DNA from 3 places in the Paenibacillus apis genome. Region 3 is predicted to be linked to each of the others. Evidence: predicted binding sites of a transcription regulator. Region 3 holds the regulator's gene; each other region holds the start of a gene.
The links. Region 3 encodes NrdR, which represses ribonucleotide reductase genes. Its sites were predicted from a motif close to AACACNATATATNGTGTT; they were not measured.
Positions count from the first base shown of each region.

Region 1 (4,565 bases), on a different contig from region 3:
GGCGAGCTGTCTTTCTTCATCGGGGTCCTGAAGCAGGTCCCTGTAGTAGCTGTCGATAAGCAGAAGCTCCTCCTCCAGCCGCTCCTGTGCCGCATCCGCCCATGCACTGTCCGCATCCTCAAGCCTGCTGGTAATGAGCTTCTCCAGCCGTTCTCTCGCAACCGGGAGAGCCAGCCCGGTAGGAGTAATATGGACGTTCTCGGGCAGCCTCGGGATCAAATCTTTCCCCTTCAACCTATTAGCAAAAGCATCGTCAACCATGCCGTTCTGCAGCGAAATGCCAAGGAAATGAAGCTCTTCCCGTTTGACATCGCAGCAAAATTCAAGCTTGTATTGCACCCCGAGCCAAGGCTCGTAGGCGGCTGAGAGCAAGGTGCGCCGCTGAAGGTGGCCCGGGTTCTCGAACAGATAGACCTGGCGGCCGCCTTGCCGGGCTGCGGCAAAAATCTGCTTCAATCTCGGACTGCCAAAGGTGATCTCTTCCCTCTGGATTCGGCCAGGACCTAGCACGGGAAGCGGCCGAACCGCACCGAAGTGGCGGTCCAGCACAGGATCCGTATGCCCGGCGCTCGGGGCGGCGGAGGCGTCCTCCAGCTCCCGGTGCTTCTCGGGATCGAAGATGAAGCAAAAGCTCATGGTCTCCGGCTCGATGCCCATCCGTTCCACAAAGCCCCAATAATACGGCCGGTTAGTCAGTTCCTTATCGGCCTGCGGAGAGAGCTTGACGGTAACGTGATAGGGTGATTTTTCAAGAAACTGGCATGCGGTTGCTTCCAGATAAGTCTTGCAATAGTCACGGATTTGCTCCTGTGACATCGTCATGGCGATCAACCTCCCATCAGCTGTTGGAGCCCGTCATTTTCCCCGGGTCCATCTGCCTGTTCATCCAGTTCGGTGCGGATATGCTCCAGGGACTGGCCCAGTGAATCGACTTTACGGGCTATTTCATCGTTGCTGCTGGATTCCAGCATGATTTTGTACAGGCTTTTCTCCAAGGAGCTGCCTTTCTCGAACCGCTCCAGAATGACATCAAGCTGCCCGATAACCATCTCGAACATGTTGATCTTCTCGTGAAGCAGTCTCAGGATGTGCTCCTCAATGGTTCCCTTGGTGGATAAGTTGTAGATCTGAACGTCATTCTGCTGACCCAGCCGGTGAACGCGTCCGATCCGCTGCTCGACCCGCATCGGATTCCAGGGCAGATCGAAGTTGATCATCTGGTGGCAAAATTGCAGGTTGATGCCTTCGCCTCCGGCCTCGGTGGCGATCATGACCTGGGCTCTGCCGCGGAACAGGTCCATCATCCAGTCCTTCTTGCCCCGGTTCATCCCGCCGCGGTAGGGGACTGCGATCATGTTGCGTTCCTTGAAATAGTTCAACAGATATTCCTGGGTGGCGCGGTACTCGGTGAACAGAATCACCTTGTCATCCATCTCCCGGATAAGCTTCATCGCTTGCTCGGCCTTGCTGTTGGCCTTAATCGCCTTGATCAAGGCGACCAGCTCCCAGATTCTGTCCCGCAGCGGGGAATCGGGAGCCAGCTTCTTGGCCAGATTCACGAGGGTTACGAATACGGCATCCCGGCTGCTGCACACCTCCCGCTGGAGGGTGACGAGAGACAGCATGCTGCTGAGGTTGCCGCCGGCTGCCTGATATTGGTCTTTGACAAAGCGAGTAACCCCGTCATACAATTCCATTTCTTCGGGTGAAAGCTCGACTTCAATATTTTTCACATGACGCTTCGTAAAATCCAGCTCACCGTCTCCCCGCCGGTTGCGGATCATGATTTTGGACAACTCTTCCTTAAGCTGTTCGCCGTTCTTCGGCACTCTCTTCTCGAAGACGAAGTTGGATGTAAAATCACTCTGCCCTCCGAGCTGTCCCGGCTTGAGCAGGGTAATGAGATTGAACAGCTCCCCGAGGTCGTTCTGTACCGGCGTAGCTGTCAGGAGCAGACAATATTTTTTGCGGAGCTTGAGCATGAATTGATAGTTGGTGGTCTTCTTGTTCTTGAGCTTATGCGCTTCGTCGACAATGACCATGTCGTACTCGCTGCCTAGCAGGATGTCGCGGTGAGGGTCCCGCTTGGCGGTATCGATCGAGGCGACCACGACCGGATTTTGCCAGGAGTGCGCCTTTTTCTGGGCTACGGCCGGAATAGCAAACTTCTGGTTCAGCTCCCGCACCCATTGGAGCACCAGGGAGGCGGGTACGAGGATTAACACCTTTTGCACAAGTCCGCGGACAATGTATTCCTTTAAAATAAGTCCGGCTTCAATGGTCTTGCCGAGACCGACTTCATCGGCCAGGATGGCTCTTCCCCGCATCTCGAACAGCACCTTGCGCGCCGTATCGACCTGATGCGGAAGCGGTGTGACCTGCTGAAGATGCTTGAGGCAGATCATCTCTTCAAAGCTGGTGACGAGGGAAGCCTCCTCCGCCTGTTTGGCCAGCTGAAATAGCTGCCAGTCATCCCAAGGACCACCCTTGTCAAGTCTGCCTTGGAGCTCGTCGTACCAGCTTCGGTCGAACTGGATCGGAACCTTGCCGGAAGCGGGTTTGGCAGCAGGAGCGTCCAACTCGGAGTGATGCGGCTTCATGTTGAAAACCTCCCTTTTCCTGTTTCGTAGAACGCAGTAGGAGTAGTATGGACATAAAGAGAGTTCTTCATAACTTGCGGCGGTGAAAGTCGAATTGGCATTGCTGATGCAGCAGCAGGTCTATTTTTAGACAAGGGGTGGGTCGAAGCTCCCAATCGCAAAAATAGGCTATGATAACGAAATATGGTGTAGTATAATGGTCGATAGACACTATATGTAGATTTCATTACATAAATTCGATGATTTGTCGGGCAAGAAGAACGGTTAAAGGTTGATGAAATAGCCGCAAAATGAGCGTGCCTGTGCCGGGCTTGCGGATGATGATTTTGTCGACAGGTGACCGAACTTTTTTTGTTCATGGCTGGACATGGATTAAATAATATTTTAAAAGAGGTGTTCCCTTTGACAACGACACAAAAACATACTCTGGAAGGGCTCAGCGAGAAAATATTTCTGGATAGATATGCTTGGAAGGATGCGGACCCGGCCAATGCCAAGGTAGGCGATGTGGTGCTGGTGCTGACGAAGGATGATCCGAAGTTCCCGACCAAAGAGGTCGGCGAGGTCATTGCCCGCGAAGGGCGCATCGTGACGGTCAAGACCCGCAAGGGAGAAATCGTCAAATCCGATGTGGAGAAGCTGACGCTGAATATTGAGAAGACGCCTGAGGAAATGTGGGACCGTCTGGCTGGGGCGATGGCTTCTGTAGAAGCGACGCCTGAGCTGCAACAGGAATGGGAAGAGAAGTTCCGTTATATTCTGGATGACTGGAAGCTGGTTCCCGGCGGCCGGATCGCAGCCGGAGCCGGAGCGAGCGATGAGCTGACCCTGTTCAACTGCTACGTTATTCCTTCTCCGAAGGACAGCCGCGGCGGGATTATGGAGACATTGACGGAAATGACCGAGATTATGGCTCGGGGAGGCGGAGTCGGGATTAACCTGAGCTCGCTGCGTCCGCGCCGGGCTATTGTAAAAGGTGTGAACGGTTCTTCCAGCGGCGCGGTATCCTGGGGCGGGCTGTTCAGCTATACAACGGGCTTGATCGAGCAAGGCGGCAGCCGCCGCGGCGCTCTGATGCTGATGATTAATGATTGGCATCCGGATCTGCTGGATTTCATTACCGTCAAGCAGACCATGGGTCAAGTGACGAATGCCAACCTGTCGGTCTGCGTAAGCAACGGCTTTATGAAGGCCGTGAAGGAGGATCTGAATTGGGAGCTCGTCTTCCCGGATACAACGGTTGAGAACTACAATGAGCTGTGGGACGGCGATCTGGACAAGTGGAAGGCCGCAGGTCATAAGGTAATCCACTACAAAACGGTAAAAGCCCGCGAGGTCTGGCACACGATCATGGAATCGGCCTGGAAATCGGCGGAGCCGGGCGTGGTGTTCATGGAATATTACAACCAGATGTCGAACAGCTGGTATTTCAATCCGATCATCTGCACGAATCCTTGCGGTGAGCAGGGCTTGCCAGGCTGGGGCGTATGCAACCTGTCCGCGATGAATCTGTCGAAATTCTATGATGAAGCAGCTCAGGATGTGGCGTGGGACGAACTGGCTACAACTACGCGGTATTCTGTGCGTTTCCTGGATAATGTCATTAGCAAGACCCCGTATCATTTTGAGGAAAATGAGAAGAACCAGAAGAAGGAACGCCGTGTCGGTCTGGGGACGATGGGCTTGGCCGAGCTGATGATCAAGCTCAAGATCCGTTATGGCAGCCCGGAATCTTTAGTCTTCCTAGACAAGCTGTACGGCTTCATCGCTAAGGAAGCATATCTCGCTTCGGCCGATATTGCAGCAGAGAAGGGAGCCTTCCCTGCCTTTGAAGCGGACAAATATTTACAGAGCGGATTTATGAAGGTTATGACCGAGGTCTATCCTGAGGTCGGCGAGGCCGTTAGGGAGAAGGGCATCCGCAATGTCACGATCATTACCCAGGCGCCTACCGGAAGCACGGGC
Region 1 is NZ_BORS01000002.1:42,251-46,815, reverse strand. Features, by position in the region: gene KI362_RS02870 (YqhG family protein) at 1-822, opposite strand, end outside; gene KI362_RS02865 (DEAD/DEAH box helicase) at 828-2,600, opposite strand; gene KI362_RS02860 (adenosylcobalamin-dependent ribonucleoside-diphosphate reductase) at 2,958-4,565, shown strand, end outside.
Region 1: a site for NrdR is predicted at 2,807-2,824, ahead of KI362_RS02860 (adenosylcobalamin-dependent ribonucleoside-diphosphate reductase). Genes of this name have one in related genera too.

Region 2 (4,565 bases), on a different contig from region 3:
TTGCCGCAGTTTGGACATTCAAAGCCGGTGTTGGTTGCTTCAAACTCCCCTTCAAACCCGCACTCCAGGCATTTGTCGGTCGGCGTGTTCGTACCGAAGTAGGGCACCCGTTCATAAGCGTAATCCCATACCGCTTCCAGCGCCTCCGGATTGTTGACGAGCGAATCAAATTCGCAGTACGTAATAAATCCGCCATTGGCATACTGAGGATAATCCTTCTCAAATTCGATCTTTTCAAAAGGAGTTACTTTCTTGTTCACGTCGAGATGGAAGGAGTTCGTATAATACCCCTTATCCGTCACTCCATCCATATGGCCGAACTTCTCCTCATCCAGCTTGCAGAACCGGTAGCATAGCGATTCCGCCGGTGTGGAATACAAGCTGAAGCCGTAACCGGTCTCCTCTTTCCACTGCTCGGCTTTTTGGCTTAAGTGCTGTACGATTTGCAGCCCTTTTTTTCGTAATTCCTCATCATCAAAAAGGCAGGTGCCGTACAGAGCCATCATCGTTTCATGAATCCCGATATAGCCTAAAGAAATGCTGGCTCGGCCGTTCTTAAGCAGATGATCGATCGTGTCCTCCGGTTGAAGGCGGCTGCCCGCCGCTCCCTCCATGTACAAAATAGGAGCCACCTTTGCTTTCACGCCTTTTAAGCGCTCGATGCGATACATCAGCCCTTCCTTGCACACTTCCAGCAGTTCGTCCAAGAGTCGATAGAAGGCGGCTTCGGAGCCGTTCGCTTTGACTGCGATCCGCGGCAAATTGGCGGTTACTACCCCCATATTAAACCGGCCGTCATGCAGTTCCTCCCCGTTTTCTTCATATCTGCCCAGAAATGAGCGGCAGCCCATTGGAAACTTGAAAGAACCGGTAATTTCTTTTACTTTCGGAACGGAAATAATGTCGGGATACATCCGTAATGTGCTGCATTTTAAAGCCAGCTGTTTGATATCGTAGTTGGGATCCCCGGGCTTTAAATTGACTCCCTCTTCCAGGCCGAAGATCAGCTTAGGGAAAATGGCGGTTTTCCCGTCTCTTCCCAGCCCGCGGATCCGGTTCTGCAAAATAGCGATCTGGATCTGGCGCTCCGCCCAAGACAATCCGCGTCCGAAGCCAAACGTGCTGAATGGCGTTTGTCCGTTGGCGCTTACCAGCGTATTGATTTCATATTCAAGGGATTGAAATGCATCATAGGTTTCTTTTTCGGTCAATTTCTTCGCATATTCGAGACAACGAGGGTATTTCTTATGTAGATTAGCATTTTCCCAGGAAACATCGATGGCTTCGATTTCTTCTTCTTCAAGCATATACAGCCATTCCAGGCCTTTGCGATAATGCTTTTTAAAAGATTCAAACACATATGGAGCCAAAATGACATCAATCTCATTAATCGTATTGCCGCCATAGATGTGACTCGCCACTTGCGCGATAATCTGGGCGGTAATGGCTGTGGCGGTTGTAATCGACTTGGGGGTTTCGATTTGGGCGTTGCCCAGCTTGAACCCGTTCTCAAGCATTCCCTTCAGATCGATCAGCATGCAGTTATAAATCGGAAAATAGGGGCTGTAATCCTGATCGTGAAAATGAAGGTCGCCGCTGTTGTGGGCTTCGACGACCCGCTTAGGGATCATGTAGGTCTGGGCGAAGTCCTTAGCCATGATACCTGCAAGCAGATCACGCTGCGTAGGTATCGTTGCCCCATCCTTATTGGAATTCTCCTTCAATACCTCTTCATTGGTGAGCTCCAGAAGCCCGAGCACCTTCTTATCCAGGCTGCTGCGTTCGCGCCGTTTCAAGGTTCTGACCTCGCGATAGCCGATGTAGGCCTCGGCAGCGTCTTTTCTTCGGCTATTCATCAGAGCGGATTGAACCTCGTCCTGAATATGCTCGATATCCACCTTCTCCAGCTTGGAAATTTTCCGCGTCACTTTGTCGGCTATCTTTTGTGCCAATTCGGAATCGCCTTTTTTCCTCGTACTATTCATGGCTGCGCAAATCGCATCGATGATTTTCTGCTGATTGAAAGCTACCTCTGAACCGTCTCGCTTAATAACTATCATGAGTTCCATCCTTTGTAATGATTTTAAAATCAGGTGTTCAACTAGAGGGAAGTCTAAGCTCATAGTCCCGCTTGTCCAGAAAGTATACCCTTTTAAAAATCAACTTACAGTGATTATGAACACTGCAGAAGGCGAAATACTACTATATATAGTGTTGATGTTAAAGGTGTACCCCAAAAAGGAGCCGCCTCAAAAATCCATCTGGATTTAGAAGCAGCTCCTTTATTCATTTAAATCTTTGATTTTAGCAAGACTATCTCACTTGTTCCTTGGATTGTTCTTTGCTCTGCTCTTTATTCTGATCCTTTGCGTGCGTCCTCACATGTCCCTTGCCATGCTCTTTATTAGATTCTTGGGCGTGCTCCTTGCTTTGCTCTTTGGTCCCGGAATCCTTGGCCTTCTGCAGAACAAAGTATTTGCAGCCAAAATTACAGTATTCATTAATATAATCCGTAATGCCTGAATAGGCCGTATCGCGGTTCGCCTTCGGATGATTATCGCGCAGGAACCCCTTCAGTCTCAGCTTCTCATAGCCCCAGTCTCCGATAATGTAATCATACCGGTCCAGCACCTCGCTGTATCTTTGTTTGAACGCCTCGGCATCCCAGGCATCCTTGTAATTCTGAATCAACTCATATGTTTTACCGCCGATTTGAATCATTGTTCTACCTCCAGTCCCGCCTGCACAGAAGCGGGCATTCCTTCTTTATGGCTCTTCGTTTATCCTATTTAAGGTTTCAAGCGCAGCATCCATCATCATCTTGAAGAACCCTCACCCTTGCGGTATAAGCTTGCAATGCCATTAATTATATCATGAATCTACTGGAAATAACTATATATCATCATTCCCGGAATTCACTCCGCTTATGAGAATAACACTACTTATGGAATAAAAACGCAGCAATTACATCAAGCTAAAAGGACAGCATTTACCCAAAGGAGGAGAGCTTCCTTGAGATCGCATCCCAGAACCTGCGGCATGCTTGCAAGATATCTGATCTGTCTGGTCCTGCCTGCCATACTATGCGCTGCTCCGGGGTTAGGCACCGCACGGGCTGCAGCCAACGAAGCCGGCAGCACCGTAGCTGAACCGAGCATCTATGAGCTCAGGCATTCCTTGTACAAGGAGATCGGCATGCTAACCAAGGTCCCATGGCACTGGCTGGCTGCCGTCGACCAATATGAGCGTTCGATAACACCGCGAAAGCAAGCAGAAGGAGACAGCAAGCGTCTCCTCGGCATCCGGTTCAAGGATTCATTCTGGACCGGTAAGCTGAATCCCGATCCGGAGGATAAAAATCCCGCAACGATCGGTTTGTTCGGAGGAGCCGGTAAGGACGCGACCGCCGACGGGCTGGCCGATCCCGGCAATGATCGGGATGCCTTATACACATTGGCCTCTTATTTGAGCAATAACGGGTATGAGGAAGAAGACTTCCGCATCGCCTTATGGCGGTACTATCAGAGCGATTCTGCGGTAACCCGAATTCGGCAGTTCGCCAAAATATTCAATACCTACGGGCCGGTCGATTTCCTCAAAGGCGCCTTTCCCCTCCCAGTGAGAAGCACCTATACGTATAAGGATACCTGGGGAGACCGGCGCGGTTGGGGCGGACTAAGAACCCATGAGGGTACGGATTTGTTTGCTCCATACGGTGTGCCGGTTCGCAGCGTTTGCTACGGAATCATTGAAACAAAGGGCTGGAACCCCTATGGGGGGTGGCGAATCGGGATCCGCGACTTACAAAACCAATACCATTATTTCGCCCATCTTCAGGGGTACGAAAAAGGAATCGAAGTCGGTGATCTGATCGAGCCCGGGAAGACCATAGGCTGGGTAGGAAGCAGCGGATACGGGCCGCCCGGAACGCAGGGGCGCTTCCCTCCCCATCTTCACTACGGCATTTACCGGGATACCGGGTCAACCGAGTGGGCCTTCAATCCCTATCCGCTCTTGAAGCAATGGGAGCGAACCGACCGTCAGAAGAAAAGAGGCACCTCCTGAATCCCGGGATATACGCCCTTAGAAGCAGTAGAGAAAAAAGCCGGAGGCAGTCCAGCAGTCAGATTTCACTGACTTTCTGGACTGCCTCCGTATTGTATGGCGTAGCTGCGTGAATTAAGTGCCTTCTTGCCTACTGGTCAACTTGCCTACTGGCACTTATGCAGCCGCACGATCACCTGCCCCAGCAATTTTAATGCTGTTTGTCACTTAATTTCGCCGCACAAACACAATTAAAGTTAGTCATGTGCCGCGGATTCGTTCGTCTCCGGTGCGCCTTCCTTTTCCACAGGCGTCTCCGCCTGCTTATCGTCCGATTCCGATTGGCCCGACGGATTCGAGGCCTCCCCGCTCCCGCTCATTGGCGGGAGCGCGATGCTCGGAGCTCCGGCCTGGTCGCCGACGGGATTGCCTTTGCCATCATAATAATACATCGGCACGTCGCCTACTACGAGGAGATAAGACACCGGAATCTCCGTCTCCACCGTTTGGGCCTCCATATC
Region 2 is NZ_BORS01000013.1:155,654-160,218, reverse strand. Features, by position in the region: gene nrdD (anaerobic ribonucleoside-triphosphate reductase) at 1-2,060, opposite strand, end outside; gene KI362_RS18690 (YutD family protein) at 2,314-2,721, opposite strand; gene KI362_RS18685 (M23 family metallopeptidase) at 3,040-4,065, shown strand; gene yunB (sporulation protein YunB) at 4,302-4,565, opposite strand, start outside.
Region 2: a site for NrdR is predicted at 2,199-2,216, ahead of nrdD (anaerobic ribonucleoside-triphosphate reductase). Genes of this name have one in related genera too.

Region 3 (4,565 bases):
CGATGGTGCTGATGGATACAGCCCTTAGCAGCCATGGCTTGAAGAGCCGAATGCTCCTTCAGGTGCATGACGAACTTGTCTTTGAGGTGCCGCCCGAGGAGCTGGAGCTGATGAGCAAGCTGGTCCCCGAGACGATGGAGAAGGCGCTGAAGCTATCCGTGCCGCTTAAGGCTGAAGTAAGCAGCGGGTGGAACTGGTATGAAGCAAAGTGAGAAATGTGATGTTTTTCTAACCATAGATAAGAGGTGAATGAAATGCCGGAATTGCCGGAGGTCGAGACAGTCAGACGAACCCTGGCAGGGTTAATAGTCGGCAGAACGATTGAGAGGGTCTCGGTGCATCTGCCGCGAATTATTCAGCGGCCCGATGATGTCCGGGTGTTCGAAATGCAGCTTGCAGGCCGCAAGATCGAGGATGTGGGACGCAGAGGGAAGTTCCTCTTGATCCGAATGGACAACCTCGTTCTGGTATCTCATCTGAGAATGGAAGGGCGATACGGTCTTTATCAGAGCGGTGATCCGGTCGAAAAGCATATCCATGTCATCTTTCACTTTACAGACGGGATGGAACTCAGATATAAGGACGTACGTCAATTCGGAACCATGCATTTGTTTGCGCCGGGACAGGAGCTGATTAGCAAGCCGCTGGCCAAGCTGGGGTTGGAGCCGCTGGATGAATCCTTTACCTATGAAGCCTTTTGCCATGTAATTGCAGGGAGAACAACGAAGATAAAGCCAGCTCTGCTGAATCAGGAATACATTGTAGGCTTGGGCAATATTTATGTGGATGAGGCTTTGTTTCGGGCAGGTATTTATCCACAGTCTCAGGCGAACCATTTAAGTACGGAGCAGCTCCGGAGGTTATATGAGGCCATCTTGGCCACCTTATCGGAAGCCGTGCTTGCCGGAGGGTCTTCCATTAAATCCTATGTGAACGGACAAGGAGAGATGGGGATGTTCCAGCACAGTCTGAATGTGTATGGAAGACAGGGGCAGCCCTGTCCTGCTTGCGGACAACCTATCGAGAAGATTACGCTGGCCGGGCGGGGAACCCATTACTGCCCGGAATGCCAGCCTGCGGGAATGGAGTGAATGCTGTGAATATCGGACTTACGGGAGGCATTGCCACCGGCAAGAGTACCGTCTCACAAATGCTCGTTGCACGCGGCGCTGCATTGATTGATGCGGATGTGGTAGCCAGAAGAATCATGGAGCCCGGTCATCCTGTACTTGCAAAAGTTGTTGAAAGGTTTGGCGAAACCGTATTGCTGGCGGGTGGCCAATTAAATCGCAAACGGCTTGGAGAGATTGTGTTCTCGGACCCCGTGGAGCGGAAAGCGCTTGAGGACATTACGCATCCGGCGATTCGCAGGGAGATGAAGGCGGAACTGGATGCCTTGGAGCGGGAAAACCCTGAACGCCTGGTGGTTGCCGATATCCCCTTGCTATACGAGTCAGGACTTGAGAATTTGTACGAGGAGATTATGGTGGTCTATGTACCGCAGTCTCTCCAGTTGGAGCGTCTCATGCAACGGGATGCGTTGACGGTGCAAGAAGCAGAGCTAAGGCTTGCTGCACAGATGAATATCGAGGAGAAGAGAAGACGAGCGGATATTTTGATTGATAATAGCCGGAGTTATGAAGAGACCGAGAGTCAAATCGATGATTTCTGGCGGAGCCGGGTTTTATGAGGTGGCTGAGAAAAAAGAGAGTTCTGTTGATGTTGTTGTTAGGCTTTATCGTGATCCTGTTCTTTAATTCTTCTTGGTTGGCCTTATTCTATCCGATCTATTATAAGGAAGAAATCCGGACGCATGCAGGAACTTATGGACTGGACCCCCTGGTTGTAGCTGCGATTATTAAGGTAGAGACGAACTATAAGCCGGGGGCGGAATCTCCAAAGGGAGCGCTTGGCATTATGCAGATCATGCCGGATACAGCGGATTGGGTTGTACAGAAGGCGAAGATGGATGAAGTGGAATTGAGCAGGGTGAAAGAAGAAAGCGGCTTGAATATACAGATTGGAACTTGGTACTTGGACTGGTTAGGCGATCAATTTGATGGCAATATGATTGCTATGATTGCTGCCTATAACGCCGGTCCGACGAATGTGAAGAATTGGCTCAAAAGCGGCCGTTGGGACGGCAAGCTGGAGACTGCGAAGAATATTCCGTTTGGTGAGACAAGGCACTATGTGCAGCGGGTTGCACATTATTACAAGCAATATTCAAGGATCTATTCGGATTTCTGATCTGGGAAGTTTAAAAAAAGGAAGCACAAGAAGGCATTCGCCATCTGTGCTTCCGTGCTCGTTCAGAAGTTATATTTGTCCGTTATTTAAATTGACCTGCCAATTGTTGTTCGGCCAGAGTCACCAGACGTTTTGTAATATAACCACCGATCGAACCGTTTTCGTAAGAGGTCAAGTTACCAGCGTAACCGTCTTGCGGGAAAGCAATGCCCAGCTCTTGAGCAACCTCATATTTCATTTGCTCCAGCGCTCCGGAAGCTTGCTTCACCACCAGGTTATTAGATGAATTGTTTTGGGCCATGTTGTTGTTCACCTCCTTGAGTTGGTAACAGTATTATGCTCGGCAAGCGTGAAGTTCATTACTGAATCTTACAGTTATATATTGGAAAGGAGCAGAAGACCTTGAAATGTCCTTATTGCGACTACCTTGGAACGAAGGTGCTGGATTCCCGCCCGGCCAATGAAAATCGCTCGATTCGCCGGCGGCGTGAATGTGAGAAGTGCAATCGCCGCTTTACTACCTTTGAAATGGTTGAAGAAATGCCGCTTATTGTGATTAAGAAGGACGGAAGCCGGGAAGAATTTAGCAGGGAGAAGATGCTGCGCGGTCTGATCCGGGCTTGCGAGAAGCGTCCGGTCTCGGTGGAACAATTGGAGTCGATTGTATCGGAGGTCGAACGCTCCATGCGTCAATCTGCGAATGCTGAAGTAGAGAGCCGCGGGATCGGAGAGCTGGTCATGGAGCAGCTCTATCCGGTAGACGAAGTGGCTTATGTTCGTTTTGCATCTGTGTACAGACAGTTTAAGGACATCAATATGTTCATGAAGGAACTGAAGGGCCTGCTGTCTAAAAATACGGATGATGAGTCCTGAGCATTAATGTAATGAGGTGAGTAATCGAGATGAAGGAAGATTCCGCTTCCATCTTGAAATCGTTAACACCGGCAGGCCTCGCTATTGGCTTCTTGGCGGGGACCACCCTGGGCAGCAGTGTGTCTTTCCTGATGGAGTTGCAGCCAAGCCGGCTTGTTCTGACTGTAGCTCTCTTAGGGTTGACAGGAGCCGTTCTTGGCTTGGGAGCCGCCGCCTGCATAAGACGCTGCATCACTTAGCAGCATAGATTCTATAATCACAAAAAAGGATTTGACCGAACCCGTTTTCGGTCAAATCCTTTTTTGCATTCAGCTACAGTTCAACCTGATATAAAAGTTGAAGCAAAAACATCGCGGAATGACGTATGAATTTTTTACATTGCGTTAACATAACCAATACACGACCTTTATACTTGCTTCTTATAATCGATATTGTACAAACAAATAAGGGGGAAACCTGAATCATGAAGAAAAGTTTGATGTTGGTTATGACGATTTTATTGACTGTAACACTTGCAGCATGTGGACAAGGCTCGAACAACACAGCTTCGAATACGCCTGATACGTCGTCCAATACCGGCAGCACAAATAATACAGCAAATGAAGCACCTGAACAAACAGAAGAATTGAGCGGCTCCATTCTTGCAGTAGGCTCTTCCGCACTGCAACCGCTTGTTGATGAAGCTTCCAAGAAGTTTATGGATCTGAATCCTAAAGTATCGATTCAAGTCCAAGGCGGCGGCAGCGGTACTGGCTTGACTCAAGTCTCCGGCGGCCAAGCAGATATCGGTAACTCCGACGTATTTGCAGAAGAGAAGCTTGAAGCAGGACCGGCTGCAGAGCTGGTTGACCATCAAGTAGCTGTAGTAGCCATGGCGGCAGTTGTTAATCCTGCAGTAGGCGTGGATAACCTGACCAAAGATCAATTGGTTAAAATCTTCTCGGGTGAAGTGAAGAACTGGAGTGAAGTCGGCGGTTCAGATCAAGCGATCCAAATCGTAAACAGACCATCGAGCTCCGGTACGCGTGCTACTTTTGAAAAATATGCATTGGGTACAAAGACAGAAGATCTTGAAGGATCCATCCAAGAGGATTCCTCGGGTACCGTAAAAAAGCTGGTTGCTGAAACTCCTGGCGCGATCGGTTACCTGGCTCTTTCTTACCTGGATGACTCCGTAAAGACTGTGAAATATGAAGGCGTTGAAGCAAATGAAGAGAATGTAACAAATGGCAGCTATCTGGTGTGGGCATACGAGCATATGTATACAAAAGGTGAGCCAACTGGAGCTGTCAAGGCGTTCCTCGACTTCATGGTTTCCGAAGCAGTTCATGAGGATATCGTCGAACTTGGCTACATTCCGATTTCGAAAATGCAAGTAACACGTGATGTTGACGGCAACATCACCAAATAAATAATTGCCTACAACAACATAAGGCCAGCAA
Region 3 is NZ_BORS01000028.1:12,335-16,899, forward strand. Features, by position in the region: gene polA (DNA polymerase I) at 1-212, shown strand, start outside; gene mutM (DNA-formamidopyrimidine glycosylase) at 255-1,091, shown strand; gene coaE (dephospho-CoA kinase) at 1,097-1,690, shown strand; gene KI362_RS24200 (lytic transglycosylase domain-containing protein) at 1,687-2,250, shown strand; gene KI362_RS24205 (alpha/beta-type small acid-soluble spore protein) at 2,333-2,551, opposite strand; gene nrdR (transcriptional regulator NrdR) at 2,653-3,123, shown strand; gene KI362_RS24215 (hypothetical protein) at 3,153-3,362, shown strand; gene KI362_RS24220 (phosphate ABC transporter substrate-binding protein) at 3,587-4,534, shown strand.